DNA from 4 places in the Mesorhizobium sp. BR115XR7A genome. Region 1 is predicted to be linked to each of the others. Evidence: predicted binding sites of a transcription regulator. Region 1 holds the regulator's gene; each other region holds the start of a gene.
What was found. Region 1 encodes LexA, which represses DNA repair genes until DNA is damaged. Its sites were predicted from a motif close to TGTTCNNNNTGTGTTCNG; they were not measured.
Positions count from the first base shown of each region.

Region 2: a site for LexA is predicted at 1,306-1,323, ahead of LB557_RS10060 (2'-5' RNA ligase family protein). Genes of this name have one in related genera too.
Region 3: a site for LexA is predicted at 2,456-2,473, ahead of LB557_RS24780 (sel1 repeat family protein). Genes of this name have one in related genera too.
Region 4: a site for LexA is predicted at 2,276-2,293, ahead of LB557_RS14840 (DNA recombination protein RmuC). Genes of this name have one in related genera too.

Region 1 covers NZ_JAIUHW010000019.1:35,725-39,272, reverse strand. Annotated here, with positions in the region: gene LB557_RS29140 (ComEC/Rec2 family competence protein) at 1-1,509, shown strand, start outside; gene lexA (transcriptional repressor LexA) at 1,503-2,246, opposite strand; gene LB557_RS29130 (GntR family transcriptional regulator) at 2,657-3,430, opposite strand.
Region 2 covers NZ_JAIUHW010000004.1:108,263-111,810, reverse strand. Annotated here, with positions in the region: gene LB557_RS10065 (fumarylacetoacetate hydrolase family protein) at 1-1,110, opposite strand, end outside; gene LB557_RS10060 (2'-5' RNA ligase family protein) at 1,369-1,971, shown strand; gene LB557_RS10055 (nuclear transport factor 2 family protein) at 2,097-2,450, shown strand; gene LB557_RS10050 (SRPBCC family protein) at 2,546-3,025, opposite strand; gene LB557_RS10045 (ArsR/SmtB family transcription factor) at 3,022-3,378, opposite strand; gene LB557_RS10040 (ArsC family reductase) at 3,543-3,548, shown strand, end outside.
Region 3 covers NZ_JAIUHW010000013.1:10,075-13,622, forward strand. Annotated here, with positions in the region: gene LB557_RS24770 (acetyl/propionyl/methylcrotonyl-CoA carboxylase subunit alpha) at 1-443, shown strand, start outside; gene LB557_RS24775 (branched-chain amino acid ABC transporter substrate-binding protein) at 517-1,638, opposite strand; gene LB557_RS24780 (sel1 repeat family protein) at 2,066-2,332, opposite strand; gene LB557_RS24785 (DUF2147 domain-containing protein) at 2,772-3,113, shown strand; gene LB557_RS24790 (hypothetical protein) at 3,322-3,477, shown strand; gene LB557_RS24795 (hypothetical protein) at 3,518-3,548, shown strand, end outside.
Region 4 covers NZ_JAIUHW010000006.1:149,766-153,313, forward strand. Annotated here, with positions in the region: gene LB557_RS14830 (cation diffusion facilitator family transporter) at 1-451, shown strand, start outside; gene LB557_RS14835 (GFA family protein) at 579-983, shown strand; gene LB557_RS14840 (DNA recombination protein RmuC) at 987-2,243, opposite strand; gene def (peptide deformylase) at 2,347-2,877, shown strand; gene fmt (methionyl-tRNA formyltransferase) at 2,882-3,548, shown strand, end outside.

The DNA.
Region 1 (3,548 bases):
ATCGTCGGCGTGCGCGCCGGCATACCCGATGAAATCAATGAAGCGATGCGGCGTACCGGCATCTATCACATCATCTCTATTTCGGGACTGCATATGGCGCTTGTGGCCGGCACCATCATGGGTCTGCTGCGTGGTGCCTTCGCGCTGTTTCCAGACTTTTCCGCGCGCCGGCCGGTGAAGAAATACGCGGCCGCCGCCGCACTGTTCTCGATCGCGGCCTATCTCATCATTTCCGGTGTCGTCGTTGCGGCCGAACGCAGCTTCATCATGCTGGCGGTGATGCTGATTGCCGTCTTCTTCGATCGCGCTGCGCTGACCATGCGCAATCTGGCGATCTCGGCGATCGCCGTGATCCTGGTCTCGCCTCACGAGGTCGTCGGCCCGAGCTTTCAGATGTCGTTCGCCGCGACCGCGGCCCTGGTTGGCGCTTATGCCGGCTGGGCCGATCACCGTGCGGGAAAGACGCGGCCACCGCCGCCAAAGCGATCCCTGGCGGGGTTCCTGACGCGAAAATTCCTGCTGGCGACAGGAGGATTGGCCATGACGTCCATTATCGCCGGCAGCGCCACGGCACTGTTTGCCATCTGGCATTTCCAGCGGGTATCGCCGCTCAGCCTGTTCGCCAATCTGGCCGTGATGCCTATCGTGTCGGTCGTGATGTTCCTGGCCGTCGCCAGCGCGCTGTTGATGCCATTCGGACTGGATTGGCCGGCTCTCTACCTCATGGGCAAGGGCCTGACAGCAATGATCGCCGTGTCGGCGTGGATATCGGAGCGCTCTCCGGTCGATGGAGTCGGGCTGATTTCGCAGCAATCCGTGCTGCTGGTCACCGTCGCGCTGGTTATCGCGACGATGGCGACGACATGGCTGCGGCTCGCGGCGCTGCCATTCGCGCTCGCCGGCCTGTTGACTGTGTCGCACACACGCGCGCCCGATGTGCTGATCTCGGAAGATGCGCGGCTGGTCGCGCTGCCGATCGGCAATGGCGAACTGGCCGTCAACCGGGAACGTCCCAACGAATTCGCAACCGACAACTGGAAACGCGCCCTGATCTCCGAAACAATCGTCAAACCGGAAATGTTCGACACGACAGACAGGCAATTCGATGTTGCCAGTCCCACCGACCTGCCGCCGGGATCGCCCTTCTACTGCCGCGAAGGCCTGTGCCTTGCCAGGCACCCTTCCGGCGCGATCATTGCCTATGTCGAGGACCGCAAGACCACCTGGAAAGCCTGCGCTTTCGCCGACCTGATCATCGTCAATGACGCAACCGCCTATGACGCCTGCCACAATCCACTGGTTCTCGTCGTCACCAAACGGCAGCTCGCCCGCAGGGGAAGCGCTGCCGTCTTCTTCAATCCCCAGTCGGCCACGACCCGGGCCGCGATCGCATTTGCCGTCGACGGACCATACCGGCCCTGGCACGAACAGCGAAAATTCTCACGCGAGGCGAGGGGGCTGCCGCCGTACAAAAAACCCGACAAGCCCGATAACAAGCCGGTTCAGTAGCGCCTGATCAACCCGACCAGCTTGCCTTGTACCTTGACCCTGTCCGGCCCGAAAATGCGCGTTTCGTAGGCTGGATTGGCGGCCTCGAGCGCGATCGAAGCGCCTTTGCGGCGGAACCGCTTCAGTGTCGCTTCCTCTTCGTCGACCAGTGCCACGATAATTTCGCCCGGGCTTGCCGTGTCGGCATTGCGGATAATGACCGTGTCTCCATCGAAGATACCAGCCTCGATCATCGAGTCGCCCTTGACCTCCAACGCATAGTGCTCGCCGCCCATGATCATGTCCGGCGGCACCGAGATCGAATGCGTCTGATGCTGGATGGCATCGATCGGCACACCGGCGGCGATACGGCCCATGACCGGGATGGACACGGCTGAAACCGCGTCGTCGTCGTTGCCGGCCGCGGGCAGGCGCGAAGGCGCAGCGGCCGGCCTGATCTGGCGTCCGAGACTGCCTTGGCCAAGGCTGCCTTGGATGACGCTTGGCGAGAACTTCTTTGCCGCATTGAGGCCCGGCGCGATCGAGTCCGGCAGCCGCAGCACTTCCAGCGCGCGCGCCCGATTGGGTAGCCGGCGAATGAAGCCGCGCTCCTCCAGGGCCGTGATCAGGCGATGGATCCCCGACTTGGAGGCAAGATCGAGTGCTTCCTTCATCTCGTCGAAGGAAGGCGGTATCCCGCTTTCCTTGAGCCGTTCGTGGATGAACATCAGCAGTTCATGTTGCTTGCGTGTCAGCATGGCGGCCCCCAAGACATTGAACGAAAGGTTGAACCAGAATCGAAAAAACAAACCCAGAACAAACACTATCTGTTCCAGTTGTGTTCTGCAACCGTTTAAAGTTTAATGAATTTGTTAAGGGGTCTGAAGTTTTTTGCCCGCGACGGCGGGCGGCAACCAGTCCTTTCCGCCGTCGGCAGGCGCATTGAAATCGTTTTGGTTAATGGCCTGTGGCCCATCCGCCGACGAGGCTTTGGCATCAGTTAGTTGGAAGGCTTCTCCTCGGAGGGACGTATAATTCGCGGAGCCATTATTCGCGGAACGAAACGAAACCAAAATGCCAACGATTGGTAGCTTCGGGCGGCCATGGATCGGGGCGTTCGGCGCACTCCGGCCAGCGCGTTCGAATAGGCGTGGCGGAAGCGCTGAAGTTATCCCGAACCCGCCTTCAAGCTGCCGGCGCGAGCGGCGTATCTGGTAGCGCCGCTGTCTTCGCTGTGGACATAGACGTGCAGTGTGTAGCCGATATGCGCCGTCATCAGCGCCTTGGCCCGCTCGACGTCACGGTCGAGCGCCGCTTCCATGATCGCGGTATGGTGTTCGATCGCAATCGCTTCGCGTAGCGCTTCGATTGCCTCTTCATAGCCATCCTTGAGGCCGGCCGCGGCCCGCAGTGTCGGCGCCAGACCAAGAAAGCGATGATGCCGGCGCAGCTGATCCGAGATCGTCGAGCGGAACCGCAACAGCCAGTCGCATGTGGCGGCGCTCAGCAGCGCCGCATGGAAAGCCTCGTGGTTCTCGTCCCATCTGTCGACGGCCGCGTCCGAGGGATCGTCGACCGCTGTCTTGCAACGCGAGAGCCGGTAGTGGGCGGTGACCACGGCATCCTCCCACTCCCTGCCGCCTTTTTCCATCGATTCGAGGAACAGGGGTATCTCGACCACCATCCTGGCGCGTGCCAGATCCTCCAGCTCGGCCCGCGACACCGGAGCCACGGCAAAACCACGATTGCTGATCGCGGTGACCAGGCGTTCGGCCTCGAGCCGCGACAGGGCTTCGCGCAACGGTGTCCAGCCGACGCCATAGGTGCCGCGCAGCGCACTCAGTTTGAGCGGGGCGCCGGGCATGAGGCGCGTGGTCAGGATGTCGCGCCGCAACAGCTGATAGGCGGCTTCCGTTTTTGTGGAACTCGTTTCATTCAGCATGGTGATCAATCCGTCGTCTGGCGAAAAGTATATATGATAGTGCGTCACAGCAACAATTATATATAATGTTTGACACAGACCGGCGGACTCACCATGATCGCCGTAGTAGCCGCGTTTC
Region 2 (3,548 bases), on a different contig from region 1:
GTAGGTCCAGTGCGGGCAATCGGGCGACAGCCGCACGCGGTTGACCAGCGCGCCGAATTTTTCCGACGAGATGGTGACGATGTCGCCGACCTTGTGCGTGAACCCCTTGCCCTTTTCGCCGCGATCCTTCGACGGCACGAACATGGTGCCGAGATAGAGCGCCAGCCCGTCCGGATACTGGTGATGCGGGCCCATGGCCGCGGCAACCAGCTCCTCCGGCGAGCGGCTGATCTCGGCCATCGAGCTTGCCCCCTCCAGCGAAAACCCGTCCTCGCCCTCGACCTTCAGGCGCACGACGGCCTGCTTCACGTCGGCGGTGGAGAACGTGTCGTCGAACAGCCGGATGAAGGGGCCAAGCGAGGCCGAGGCGTTGTTGTCCTTGGCCTTGCCGAGCAGCAGCGCCGAACGCCCCTCGACGTCGCGCAGATTGACGTCGTTGCCGATGGTGGCGCCGACGATCCTGCCGCTCGAGGCGGCGATCATGGCGATCTCCGGCTCCGGATTGTTCCAGGTCGAAACCGGATGCAGGCCGACATCGGCGCCGAAGCCGACCGAGGCCATCGGCTGGCACTTGGTGAAGATCTCGGCATCGGGGCCGATGCCCACTTCCAGATATTGCGACCAGGCGCCGCGCGAAATCAGCTTGGCCTTGATCTCCATCGCCTCTGGCGAACCGGGCTTGAGCTTCGAAAGATCATGGCCGATCAGACCCGCAATGTCGGCGCGGATGGCGTCGGCCTTATCAGCCGAGCCACGCGCCTGTTCCTCGATCACCCGTTCGAGCAGGCTGACGACGAAGGTGACGCCGGAAGCCTTGATCGCCTGCAGGTCGACCGGCGACAGCAGAAAGGGTTTTGCCCGGTCGCGCGTGGCTTCGAAACTGTTGGACGCGATATCGTCGAGTGAACCGATCGGCTTGCCCGTGGCCGAGCGCACATGGCCGGCCGGGTCGGCCAATTCGCAGACGTCACGCACGGTGGGCGCCGCGCTGGATGTGATGTCGAAGACGGTGCCGTCGCGCACCGTGACGACCAGGGGGTGCGAGGCATCGCCGCTCCTGGCGCGGCCGACAAACAAGCCTTCAGCGGGCAGATGTGTCGGGTTGGTCATGAGTTGGGTTCCTCGTTGAATCGAAAATGCTGGCCCGGTCGGCGCGGCACTTTCGCCGGATTCCATTCAAAGGTCTATCCCATCCAAGCAGTCGAGCGGTGGCCGCGAATATGCCGACTGGGTCATCCACGATGTCCGGATGTCAAGGACATCACCGGGCTTAGGGTCCGGTTACTCGAACTTGACTCAGAGAATTGTTCGTGTTTTGTTCTAGGTGCCAGAACAGAACGGAGGCGTTCCTTGGCGAGCGTATAGGTAATGTACCAAGGCGAACTAGATTTCGGAATTCCAGAACCGCCAAGGCGGCCCAAAAAGCCCGATCGTGTCTTCTTCGGCGTGTTTCTGCAGGCAGGGGATTATTTTCGGTTTGCTGATTGTCAAAGCCGGCTATGCGACAAATGTGGCATAGCCGGCTCACCGCTGATACCGGAGCGTTTTCATGTCAGCCAGCAGCATGTCGGGGACTACAAGCGGCTGCGGTCGAAGATCATCTTTGCGGCCACCCGATCGGGGCAGCGCGTCATGATGCCTGCTTTTGAGATCACCTTTCGCCACGCCAGGAGCTTTCCTAGCCGCCCGGCGACAAGAGGCCGACCGGCCAAGCATCCCTTCGTGCTTGTGGCCGATGACGGACCGGTTTGTGAACTGAGCGGGAATCTCGGCGCCGAAATGCTGCGTGAAGGCCTGAAGGCGTCAGACGGGTTCGTCCCTCATATGACCCTTGCCTATGACCAGAAACTTATCCCACAACTGCCGATCGAGCCGATCAGCTTCGTGGCGCGGGAGTTCATTCTCGTGCACAGCCTGCGCGGGCTGACGCAATATGACTTTCTGGAACGTTGGCCGCTGATTGCGATGTAACGAAGGACGCGCTGGTTCGCGCGACACCCCATCCTGACAGGGTCATGTCAGCTATCGACCTGTCCGCGATGGCAGGTCCGCAAGCGGTTCCCTACTTGCAATGCGTCTGAACAGGAGGAACAAAAATGACCGTCACGGAAATCGCCAAGGAGTTCACCGAACTTCTCAAACAGGGCAACAACGAAGGTGCTGCCGAAAAATACAACGCGGACGATATCATCAGCTACGAAGCGATGGAGGGACCGATGGCCGTCAGTCACGGCAAGGAGGCTCTCAGGCAGAAAAGCCAGTGGTGGCAAGAGAACCACGAAGTGCATGGCGGCTCGGTCGAGGGCCCTTATGTCAACGGCGATCAATTCGCGGTGCGCTTCACCTTTGACATAACGCCCAAGGCCACGGGCGAGCGTGTCACTATGGATGAGGTTGGCCTGTACACGGTCAAGAACGGCAAGATCAGCGAAGAGCGCTTTTACTACTGAGGCCGGAAATCGGGCCTTCCCAGCTTTGCTCTCTTTGCGGCAAGGCTGAAAAATGAGCACGGCGGCCAGAGCGATCCTCTGGCCGCTGCGGGCGTTCAAATCGTCTTCGCATACCGCGCAAGTTGATCGGCCACCGTGCCCCAGCCGTCGAAGAAACCCATCTCTTCATGGTTGTCGCGGGTGGCTTGGTCACGGTGAATGGCTGTGGCGGTATAACGCGTACCCTGGCCATCCGGATGGAGCGAAATGACCGCGGTGATGAAAGGCTCGCCCGAGGGTCGATAGCCGGGCAGCAGCGCATCCGTCCACACCAGCCGCTCGTTGGGCACGATTTCCAGATAGCAGCAGTGGCGGTCACTGACCTCGTTGCCGTCGGGCGACTGCATGCGTGTCCGAAACAGGCCGCCCGGCCTGAGGTCGATCTCGCAGTCGGTGATCAGCCATGGCTTCGGCGTGAACCACTGCCTGACATGCTCAGGTGTCGTCCAGGCTCGCCAAAGCAATTCGCGCGGCGCATCGATTACGCGCTCCAGCGTCAGGTCCAGCCGGGGATCGGGCTCGAAGGAATAACTCATTTTTCCTGCTCCTTGAGGGTCATGACATAGGCATCGAACCGGTCGAGGCGGCGTTCCCAAACTGCACGCTGTTCGGCCAGCCAGCTTTCGGCGAGCTTCAACGGTTCAGGCGCAAGCTCGTAAGTCCTGATCCGTCCGGTCTTTTGCGAACGAACCAGCCCGCAGCCTTCGAGAATCTTGAGATGGTCGATGAAGGATGGCAGGGCCATATCGAAAGGCTGGGCCAGTTCGCTGACCGAAGCAGGGCTCCTGTTCAGCCGCTCGACCACGCGCCGTCGCGTCGGGTCGGCAAGCGCGCGAAAAATGCCGTCGATCGGCGGGAGGCTTGGATTTGCACTCTGGAGGCTGGTCATCGATCGGTCCCGGGTCGTCAAAAGCGATCCCAAACACTTAGGCAATTCCCTTAGTGTTGGCAAGCGCCAAATTTCTGGCAATGCTGGCCAAGCTGCTGGCCAAGCGGGAAGGGCGGTTTTAGGCTGCGAAACGGATTCGACCGTCAGCCCAAGGGAAGAGCACTTTGACG
Region 3 (3,548 bases), on a different contig from region 1:
CAAAGATTTCAGTGCGATCGGACGGGCGCTTCCAGGTGGCGCTCGATGCGCCTTATGACAGCACCAGTTCGCATGATATTCGCGCCGTTCCCCGCCTCGCCCGCTGGCCTGGCCACATCACGGTGTTCGAAGGCGCCGTCGGCTATACTTTCGCGGTGCCGGACCCCTTGGCCAGGAGCGATGAAGCGGCCGCCGCCACCGGCAGCCTGCGCGCGCCGATGCCGGGCCTGGTCAAGCTTGTGCGCGTGGCGAAAGGCGACGCTGTGATCAAAGGGCAACCTCTGCTGATCCTCGAGGCGATGAAGATGGAGCACACCATCGCCGCCCCGCATGACGGGGTGATCGCCGAGATCGCCGGGGAAGGCGCACAGGTCACCGACGGCGCGGTGCTGGTGCGGTTCGCCGAGGACCAGAACGCATGCACCGCGGCCGCCGGCGGATAGAAGGAGCGACCGCAAACTGAAATGGCCGGGACGAACCCGGCCATTCCCTTGGATTACCCGAGTGCCAGGGCGATTACTGCGCGATCGGCGCGTACTTGCCGTCATGCCACTGGTTGATGTCGTAGCTGGCATTCTTGAGGTCGCCCTTCTCGTCGAAGGTGACGTCGCCGACAACGGTGCTGATCGCCGTGCCATTCTTCAGCGCCTCGGCAACCTTGGCCGGATCGTCGCTGCCGGCACGCTTGATGCCTTCGGCGAATGCCTGGACCACGGCATAGGAGAACAGCGTGAAGCCTTCCGGCACGAAGCCGCCGGCCTTGATCTTCTCGACGGCTGCCTTGGCTTCCGGCTTTGCCTGCGGATCCGATGGGAACACGAACATCGTGCCCTCGCCGGCCGGGCCGGCAACCTGCCAGAATTCCGGCGAAGCGATCGAGTCCGGCATGATCAGCTGGAACTTGAAATTCTGTTCCGCCGACTGACGCAGGATCAGGCCAGCTTCAGGATGATAACCGCCGAAATAGACGACATCAGCCTTGAGATCCTTCAGCTTGGTGACAAGCGCCGAATAGTCCTTCTCGCCGGGGTTGATGGCGTCATAATAGACCTCCTTGAGGCCACCGGCATTCATGGTCGCCTTGACGGCATCAGCCACGCCCTGGCCGTAAGCGCTCTTGTCGTGCAGGATGACGACGTTCTTGCCGGCGTATTTCTTGGCGATCCACGGGCCGATGAAGGCGCCCTGCGCGTCGTCACGCGTGTAGAGACGCATGATTGTCGACCAGCCGGCCTTGGCGGCCGCATCGGTCAGCACCGGGTTCGAGGAAGCCGGGCTCATCATCAGGGCGCCGGCTTCGGCATAGACCGCCGAGGCCGGAATGCTGGAACCCGAGCAGGCATGCCCGTCGATGAACTTGACGCTGTTGGCGACGATGCGATTGGCGACCGACACCGCCTGCTTGGGATCGCACTGGTCGTCTTCGATGTCGAGCTTGATCTGGGAGCCGTTGACGCCGCCAGCCGCGTTGATGGCATCGGCGGCGGCCTGTGCGCCTTGCTTGAACTGATCGCCGATGGTGGCGAGCTGTCCGGTCATCGGGCCGACCACCGAGATGGTGATGTCATCGGCGAACGCGACCGGCGCGCTCATCATCAGGCCGAAAATGGCCGCGCTCAAAACACTCATTTTTTTCATGACAATAGAACTCCTCCACTCACGCGCGGCCGCCCGGCCGCGCTTCTTCCAGAGAGGCGGGACAATTTCATCCTTCATCGGACCTGTCTAGGCGCATTGGCGCCACTCGATTAGGCCTGCGCGGCCTCATCCACGCAAAAAGCCACGCCAGCCTTGTTCCGGCCGGTCGTGGCTTTTTTTGCCGGTCAGGCTGTTTCCCCGGCGCCCCCGCGCTGTGAACCCAACCCACCTTCCCTGTCTTCATGTTGGCCATGATCCTTCCGAAAACCGGAGTCTTCGGGATCATGGTCCGTTGCGCGGCTTGGACCTGTCGGCGTGCCGCATTCTCGTTGTCGATGGCCGTGGCCTGGCTGTCTGCGCAGCCTTTTCCCTGTTGGCCCGACCGTCTTTCTGCGGTCTTGGCCGGAGCGTCCCCGTCTGGCGGAACTCAGTGCATGGTCATCCATTCGCGGGCTTCGCGCAGCGCCTTGGCGATCTCGACCTTCGACATGGCCGCCGAGAGTTCCGAGCGCAACTCGGCGGCGCGGGCCGATCCCTTGATGGCGGCGATGTTGAACCATTTGTGGGCGGCAACGACGTCGGTTTCGCAATCGCGGCCGGTCGCATACATCATGCCCAGTTCGAAAAGAATGTCGGCCTGGGCAGTTGCCCCCATGGCGCCGAAGCCTGCTTCAAGCATTTCAAAACGTGCCATTTTTAGTCCCCTGTCTGGCTCCCGAGAGCTGCCTCCGTTCGTCTTGTCCGGGCCGCTCTTTCGATGCTTTCGAGAATGCCGCGCAGGCTTGAATCCGTCGTTAAATGGCGTGCTTAATTTGAGGAAAACAAAGCTAAAACAAGAGGTAAACGCGAAAATTCGTTAAGGATACGAAGTCAGCAATTCAGCCGGTTTTCGCCAAATTTGACGAAAATTTTCGAGCGCGCGGTCAACACTCTGCTAACCCTAGAAAACAAACACGAGGCGCCGGTCGTTTTCATTTCCGGGCCGACAGGGCGGATTCAGGCGCTTTCGAAATGCCAAAGCCTTCCGTTGCGGCACCGCTTTCGTTTTGACGGAAGCTGGATTAGCTTACGTTTGCGTAAGCGGCAGACCGGCGAGGCGGAGCATCCGGCCGGCTATCCAAAGGGAGGAAGACATGTCTCGAAAAGTGAGCCTGGCCCTGGCGGCCACTTTGATCCTGAGCGGCGCGGCGTGGGCCGATCCGATCGAGGGCAACTGGAAAACGCAAGCCGGCGACACCGCTGCCATTTCAGGCAGCAGCTCGTTCTCCATCACGCTCAAATCAGGCAAATATGCCGGCAAGACCATCGGCTCGCTCAAGGCGGCCGGCGACAACAAATACACCGGCAACATCACCGATCCGGCAAATGACAAGACCTATTCGGGCAAGGCAACCTTGTCGGGCGCCTCGCTCAAGATGAGCGGTTGCGTGCTCGGCGGACTGATCTGCAAGAGCCAGACCTGGCATAAACTCTAAGCGACCATTTCCGTGTGATCTCTAAACGGGGCCTGGCGGGCCCCGTTTCCGTTCTGTCGATGAGCAGGCAGCGCTCGGTCGGCATTCTGGTTGCCGCAACCCAGTCAACATCCCTTCAATCAATTTGAACGGCAGATGAACGCCGGCATCAGAGCCGGTTCAGAGGCGTAAGGGCATTGTCATGCGTGTTGAAGGAGACACGGACCCAATGCTTGCTCGCCGCTTCACCATCGTCTGCCTGCTGATGAGCCTGTTTGGAATGTTCTTCGCCATCCTCGTCGCCGAAGCGGGCCGTTCCCCGCGCTCCTGGGACGACGCCACTAGAATGTGCCACCTCGCCTGCCCGACCGATTTTCGTCACTGAAACAGAGAACCCGGACCTCGAAAAGAAAAGCCCAGAGATCATGAACCGCATCGCCGCCAACCTCTCCAAGA
Region 4 (3,548 bases), on a different contig from region 1:
CGCCCTTCTCGGCCTGGCCGTCGCCTTTGCCGGCATATTGGCGGCGGAGATTTTCGAGATGCCCGAACTCGACGGCGCCGCCTCGATCGGCATCTCGCTCATCCTCGGCACGACGGCAATCTTCCTGGCGCGTGAAAGCAAGGGCCTGCTCATCGGCGAGCCGGCCTCACCCGAGGTGCAGAGGAAGGTGCTGGCGATCGTCCAGCAGGATCCGGCGGTGCAGCGGGCGAACGGCGTGCTGACGGTGCATATGGGTCCGGAAGAAATCGTCGCCGGCCTGAGCATCGAATTCGAGGACCATTTGTCGGCGCCGGAGATCGAGGCCTGTGTCGAGCGCATCGAGGCGCGGTTGAAGAAGGAGATGCCTGAGATCACGCGGCTGTTCGTCAAGCCGCAGACGTCAGGCACCTGGGAAAAGCGGCGCAAGCTGATCGAATCCGCGTCCGGATAGATTCGAGTACGAACTTTTGCGACACCGCGGTGCACTTTTCGGGATTCTGGCCTCTGGACCAGCGCCCCGCCGTTGCCTCGGGTCTCCGTGCCGCTAAAATCAGCCGATCGAAGTTGGAGGAATGACAATGAAGATCGACGGCGGCTGCCATTGTGGCGCCATCACCTATGAGGCGGAGGTCGACCCGGAGAAGACCTCGGTCTGCCATTGTACCGATTGCCAGCAACTGACCGGTACGGCATTTCGCGTTACCGTTCCTGCGACGGAGGATCACTACCGGATCACCAGCGGCGAACCGAAGATCTACATCAAGACCGTGGCGAGCGGCGCCAAGCGAACGCAGGCTTTTTGTGCCGACTGCGGCTCGCATCTCTATGCGACATCGGTCGGTGACGGTCCGAAGGTCTATGGGATCAGGGTCGGGACCTCGCGGCAGCGCCAGAACCTGGTCCCGAGACACCAGAAATGGCATCGGTCGGCGCTGCACTGGCTTCCGGAATTCGAGGGTATGACGACGGTCGAAGAGCAGTAGCGTTCAGTCGTCGCCTTCGACGACCCTCAATCTCAGCTGCCCGGTCTTTGAATCGGCAGCGCGCGGTGCGGCCTCCACCTTGGCAGGGGCGCCGCCGCGCGGGGCGTCGGGCTCGCCTTCTCCGAATTCCAGCGCCTCGATCTTCTGGCCACGCTTGGTCACTTTCGAGGTCGAGACGAGTATGTCTTCGATGTCCTTGGCCGACTGGCCGAAATGGCCCTGCAATTTGCGCACCCGCTCGTCGACACGCTGGACGTCTTCCATCAGCCTGATGACTTCGCCTTGGATCAGATGCGCCTGCTCGCGCATGCGCGCATCCTTGAGGATCGCCTGGATGACCTGGATCGACAGCATCAAGAGCGAAGGCGAGACGATGATGACGCGGGCACGGTGCGCCTTCTGGACAACCGCTTCGAAATTCTCGTGGATTTCGGCGAACACCGATTCCGACGGCACGAACATGAAGGCGGTGTCCTGGGTTTCGCCCTGCAGCAGGTATTTTTCCGAAATGTCGCGGATATGGACCTCGATATCGCGGCGGAAGGCCTGGGCCGCGACCTTCTGCAGGTCGGCGTTATCGGCGGCCCGGATGGCATTCCACGCTTCCAGGGGAAATTTGGCATCGATGGCAAGCGACGGCGCGCCGTTCGGCATTTTCACCAGGCAGTCCGGCCGGCTGCCGTTCGACAGCGTCGCCTGGAATTCGTAGGCGCCGTGCGGCAGGCCGTCGGCGACGATCGCCTCCATGCGCGACTGGCCGAAGGCGCCGCGCGTCTGCTTGTTGGAGAGGATCGCCTGCAGCTGCACGACCTGGCCGGCCAGCGACTGGATGTTGCCTTGCGCGGTGTCGATGACCGCCAGCCGCTCCTGCAGTTTCGCGAGGCTCTCATGCGTGGACTTGGTCTGCTCGGTCATGGTCTGGCCGATGCGGCCGGTCATGGCGTCGAGCCGCTGGCCGATCGACTGCGTCAATTCGGCTTGGCGGGCGCCGAACACTTCGGCGATGGCGCCCATGCGGCCCTGCATCTCGGCCTGGGATTGCAGAATGCCGGCCATCCGCGCCTCGGCGTCGCGGGCATGGTCGGCGGCTTCCGCTGCGGCGACCGCGCGCGCCTTGGCCGAGCGCCACAGCGCGATGACGAGCGCCACGAACAAGCCGAGAAACAGCAATGTGGCGACGGCCAAGACGTGGCCGAGCGTGATAGTCGAGGCGCCGAGCCGTGCGGCGGGCTCCGAAAGGATGGTGCTCAGATCATTCATGTGGACAGCATAGCCGATTCGGCGGTCTGGCACAGATCAAAACGTGAACGAGGCGCAGGCGCACCGGTTGACGCCTTTCTATTGAGGTCTTAGGTGAAACGCCATGCCGATCAAGCCGCTTATCATTCTTCCCGATCCCATCCTGCGCCAGGTCTCCAAGCCGGTGGAGCGCGTCGACGCGCCGGTACGCAAACTGGCCGACGATATGCTGGCAACTATGTATGACGCACCCGGCATCGGGTTGGCGGCAATCCAGGTCGGCGAGCCGCTGCGCATGCTGGTGATCGATCTCGCCAAGGAAGACGAAACCCCGGCGCCACACGTCTTCATCAACCCGGAAATTCTCGAAAGCGCCGACGCGCGGTCCGTCTACGAGGAAGGCTGTCTGTCGATCCCTGATTACTATGCCGAGGTCGAGCGCCCGGCTTCGGTGAGGGTCAAATATCTGGACCGTGACGGCAAGCTGCAGGAGATCGAGGCCGAGGGGCTGATGGCAACCTGCCTGCAGCACGAAATCGACCACCTCAACGGCGTGCTGTTCATCGACCACATCTCGAAGCTGAAGCGCGACATGGTGGTGAAGAAGTTCAAGAAGCTCGCCAGGGACAAGGCGCCAGGCAAGCTGGTGGGATAGGGCAATGCCCCTTCGCGTCATCTTCATGGGCACGCCGGAGTTTTCGGTGCCGACGCTGCGCGCCATCGCCGAGGCTGGCCACGAGATTTCAGCCGTCTACACGCAGCCACCGCGCGCCGCCGGCCGGCGCGGGTTGGAACTGACGCCGTCACCGGTGCAGCGCGAGGCCGGGCGGCTTGGCATCGAGGCGCGAACGCCGGCATCGTTGAAAAGCGAGGCCGAGCAGGCTGCTTTTGCCGACCTCGGCGGCGATATCGCCGTGGTCGTCGCCTATGGATTGCTGTTGCCCAAGGCAATTCTTGACGCACCCCGGCTTGGCTGCGTCAACGGCCACGCATCGCTTTTGCCGCGCTGGCGTGGCGCCGCGCCGATCCAGCGCGCCATCATGGCTGGAGATACCGAGACCGGCATGATGGTGATGCGCATGGAGGCGGGGCTGGATACCGGCCCGGTGGGACTGGTTGAAAAATGCGCCATCGGCCCCGATATGACAGCCGGCGATCTGCATGATCGGTTGATGAGTGTCGGCGCTGCCCTGATGGTGGAAGCGTTGGCGCGGCTGGAACAGAATACCCTGGCATTTACCGCGCAGGCGGCCGAAGGGGTGACTTACGCCAGGAAAATCGATAAATCCGAGACGCGCGTGGAGTGGACACGGCCCGCGGCCGAGG